2 regions of the Lepagella muris genome follow, and region 1 is predicted to be linked to the other one. Evidence: riboswitches for the same ligand, from Rfam matches in the RefSeq annotation. Region 1 holds a riboswitch; the other holds the start of a gene.
The links. A riboswitch is a leader RNA that binds a small molecule or an ion and turns the genes downstream of it on or off. The one in region 1 is predicted to bind cobalamin.
Positions count from the first base shown of each region.

Region 2: another riboswitch for cobalamin. It lies ahead of E5331_RS04785 (TonB-dependent receptor plug domain-containing protein); the one in region 1 lies ahead of E5331_RS11260 (TonB-dependent receptor domain-containing protein).

Region 1 is NZ_SRYB01000015.1:97,868-100,281, reverse strand. It holds gene msrA (peptide-methionine (S)-S-oxide reductase MsrA) at 43-552, shown strand; cobalamin riboswitch at 628-810, shown strand; gene E5331_RS11260 (TonB-dependent receptor domain-containing protein) at 934-2,414, shown strand, end outside.
Region 2 is NZ_SRYB01000005.1:16,653-19,066, reverse strand. It holds gene E5331_RS04790 (aldo/keto reductase) at 1-865, opposite strand, end outside; adenosylcobalamin-variant (AdoCbl-variant) riboswitch at 1,077-1,154, shown strand; gene E5331_RS04785 (TonB-dependent receptor plug domain-containing protein) at 1,198-2,414, shown strand, end outside.

The DNA of each region.
Region 1 (2,414 bases):
CATCTCCAAAAATAAATTCACCACTCTATTAAAACTAAAAATATGAATAAGACCATATACCTTGCAGGAGGATGCTTCTGGGGAACCGCCCACCTGTTTTCTTTAGTGCCGGGCGTAGTCTCTGCTACCGCCGGTTACGCCAACTCCATTGTGGAGAATCCGTCATATAAACTTGTATGCACAGGCATCACCAATGCTGCTGAGACCGTCATGGTGGTATACAATGATCAAAAAGTGTCGCTCTCCTCTTTACTGTCGCTATATTTCAGAAGTATTGATCCTCTGAGCATCAACAGACAGGGAGGGGATATAGGCACGCAATACCGCACCGGAATATACTATACCGACTCAGCAGACTCTGCGGTAATAGAATCCCAAATAGCCGCCCTACAGACCCATTATGACAAACCGATTGCTGTGGAACATTCACCACTTATCAATTTCTATCCTGCCGAAGAGTATCATCAGGACTATCTGTATAAGAATCCTGACGGATATTGCCATGTCGATCCCATTCTATTCCGCGAAGCCAGGGAAATTGGGAAACCATAGGATTATCCCAACCCCACCCTCACGACCGGCTTCAAAAAAACGGTTGTGAATTTTGTGATTTTAGATTTTAGTTGTAACTTTGCGCCACGTTCTGGTGCGCACAATGCGTGAAAAGGGAATCCGGTGAAAATCCGGAACAGACCCGCTACTGTAATTCCTACCACAACTCCCGGCATAATGCCACTGTCGCTGTCAACGATGGGAAGGCGCCGGGAAGTCAGGATAAGTCAGGAGACCTGCCAGGACAACATATAGTTTTGTAGTTTTCGGGTTATATCACCACAAAACGTCAATGCGCTTTTACTTTTTCCATGTCATCCCCGGCATAGAGGAGTGCTTTTACGGTCTGCTGCGTGATAATGCCTACAAATCTTTCAGTCAATGAGCAAGCAGACTACCGGAATGAAATCTCTTTTATTCCTATCCACAATTCTCGTCAGCCAACTGCCGGCACTGGCGCAATCCACTGTCCATGGCAATGACTCCATTAAAGATCGACAATCTGTTGATCTCAATGAGGTGAAAGTCTTTGGAAAATCTGCTGCCCGAAAACTTGAAGAGGGGGTGTTTGCAGTAAATGCCCTGGAAATAGCCCCCGACATAAACAGGATGGTCACCATCAACGATCTTGTCAATCGCACAGCCGGAGTGAAAGTGCGCCGTGAAGGGGGAGTCGGCTCTGACTTTGACCTGACCATAAACGGCATGTCGGGCAATTCCATACGCTATTTTATTGACGGAGTGCCCCTGGAGTCAAAAGGTTCCGGGGTATCGCTGGAAAATATCCCCCTGAATATAGTCGAACGTGTGGAGCTTTATAAAGGCGTGGTCCCCTCTCACCTTGGTGCCGACGCATTGGGTGGAGCCGTCAACATCATAACCAAGAAAAAACGTCAGAATTTCCTGGATGCATCCTATGGCATCGGATCTTTTCATACGCATACCGCCGATCTGACAGGACAATGGTTCATACCCCGCACTGCAATTGCACTACGCCCCACAGTAGGGGTCAACTACTCCAAAAACGACTACAAGATGAAAGGGGTGGAGATATGGGACGAGGATGAAGAACGGTACATACTCACTGACCGCCGGCGTTTCCACGACGACTATCTCTCCATATTCGGACAACTTGAAGCGGGCGTAAATAATGTCGGATGGGCCGACATGTTCTTCTTAGGGGTATCCTACAACGCTGTCGACAAAGAGATCCAGACAGGAGCCATGCAGAACAAAGTGTATGGTAAGGCGGAACGTCATTCCCACTCACTGGCTTTCTCTGCCATATACTCAAAACGATGGGGTGATATCGCCTCCCGAATCAACATATCCCACACCCTTGATCATAGCGAGACTGTCGACACGGCATACCGCAAATATTCCTGGGACGGTTCATGGCTCCCATCGTCAGGCAACGAGATGACAAACCATGCGCGGACAATAAGGGTATATAATCGCCCCTTGACCATGATCAATGCCGGAATTGACTATGAACTCAATGAGCATAACTCCTTTGCATTCAACTATATGTTCAACAGAAGGGGAAATGATAGGCATGACAAGGTTGACAAGTTGTTTGAACCCACAAATGATGTTGTGACAAAACACATATTGTCGCTCACATATTCACAGTCCTTCTTTGACCAAAAGTGGCAGACATCCTACTTTGTGAAAGACTATATCAACACGCTCCACATAAGACAGACCAATGATTTCACAATCACAGGTTCGGATAAGATAGACACCAACGCAACCAAGAACTATATGGGAGCCGGCATCGGGAGCCGATATGCCTTGTGCGAACCCTTTGCTGTGAAGGCTTCATACGAACATAGTGTCAGGCTCCCTCTCTCCAGGGAACT
Region 2 (2,414 bases), on a different contig from region 1:
CCCAGGATAATGCCATTTGGGCAAGAGTCTGACCTCGTTCCCCAGCTATTATTTTTAATGCATTCAGTTTATTGATCCATTCTGGAGTGATTTTCTCTTGCTTGAGAAATTTATTTTTAGCAGCTCGTGAATCTTCAGGTATACCATTAATATATCTGTCGGTTAGCATACCCTGTTCCAAAGGAGAGAATGCAGTGAATCCCACTCCGTTCTCCTTGGCTTGAGTAAGTGTGCCCGCTGATTCGACCGTTCTGTCGATCATATTATATCTTCCTTGATATATGAGGCATGGCACGTCATGATTATTAAGATAGGTAAATGCATATTGGGTCGCCTCAAATGGCCATTTTGAAATACCTATATAAAGGGCTTTCCCGCTCCGCACTATGTCTACAAGAGCCTGGAGTGTCTCTCTGACAGGAGTGTCGGGGTCAAAACGATGACTATAGAAGATATCAACATAATCGAGGTTCATTCTTTTAAGGCTTTGATCAAGGGATGCCATTAGATATTTCCTGGATCCACCGATACCATAGGGACCTTTCCACATATCATAGCCTGCCTTAGTGGTTATTATCATCTCATCGCGATATGGACGAAATGACGACTTCATGATTTGCCCGAATGTCTCCTCGGCAGACCCGTAAGGAGGGCCATAATTATTTGCAAGATCAAAGCAGGTTATTCCATGATCAAAAGCATAGTGAAGTATTTTGCGGCAATTTGATAGAGTGTCGACTGCCCCGAAGTTGTGCCATAATCCTAATGAAACTCGAGGTAGTAAAATTCCACTCTCGCCACATCTCATATATGACATGCCGGATTCATATCGGTCTTCAAGAGGGGAATAGATGTTTTCTGTCATGGGAGTATATTGTTTAATATGGTTGTAAACATTGATATGAGATGACTAAATAACGATTACAAAAAAGATAAATTGTTAAATCTATAGAAAAATAAATGTAGGAACAAACATCTAAATGATTGCTGATAGAGTAGAATAAGGGCGATTAACGCAAAAAAAAGATTTTTCATTTTACATGGTATTTTTGCTTAAATAAAATAAAATACATAACTTTGCAACACCGAAATAGAGGAACAGGTTGAAATTTCCTGACAGTCTCGCTACGGTAATAGTCCGACCCTCTTTTAAATCAATCATTAAGATTGCTAATAATAATTTGTTTTTCTTCGAGGATGAGAAAACATATACTGACATCATTAATCAGCATGCTAAGTATCGTCCCGGCTCATTCAGTCGGGACGAATGCATATATATCGGTATCTGCTTCTGATATTCCAGATGGCAGAAAGTCTGTTGATACAGTAAGTTCAGATTTACCGAATATTGAAGTCAAATCATTGAAGAATAAAAAGAGGGTCAGTTCATCAACACCTCAGTATAATCTGGATTCAGAAATTATCAGGCAGACCGGCATCACCGATATATCAGAAGCCATGCGAAGACTCCCTGGAGTGAATCTGCGTGATTATGGAGGAGCCGGCGGATTGAAAACCGTCTCCGTAAGAGGCTTGGGTTCAGAGCATACGGCAGTCATCTATGACGGGGTCTCGTTGAGTGATTGTCAGAGTGGGCAGATAGATCTTTCCAGATATTCCATAGATAATGTGAGATCGTTGTCGTTGTATTCAGGAGATAATGACGATATTTTCTTGCCGGCAAAGGCAGCCGCCTCAGCATCTTCGCTTTATATATCATCGTTTACCTCTACTGATGATGCCGATTTTCACTTAAAGTCTCAAATGAAGATCGGGTCATTCGGTTATTATAATCCATATATAAGGTTGGGTAAGGGTAATGATAATGATAGGGGATTTTCATATTCTGCAAATGCCGAATACATCCATTCTGAGAATGATTATCCATTTATCCTGACAAACGGAGATCTGATTACCCATGAGAAGCGTGAAAACTCACGTATGAATTCATGGCTTGGGGAATTTAACGGGATGTATAGATTTGGGGATTCTTCAAGAATTGTTGGAAAGGTCTATTATTATGACAATTCAAGGGATCTACCAGGTCAGGTGATATATTATGTGAATGGCAGTAATGAACATCTGAGAGACAGAAATTTTTTCGGACAGTTTCAATATAAGGGAAGGTTATCTTCAAAATTTTCATTGGCATCAACTGCAAAATTCAATTGGTCGTCTTCCCGATATACAGACATAGATGGCAAATATCCAGGTGGCATTCTTGATAACTATTATATCCAGCGGGAAACTTATTTTACCGGAGCGTTGCTCTTCACGCCATTCTCCGGTTTTTCAATGGATTATTCACTGGATTGGTCATGGAATAACTTGTCAAGCAATCTTAAGACAGATATTCGTCCTTATCGGAATTCCATACTCCAGACGTTGGCAGCCAAATATAAAGTGTGGCGACT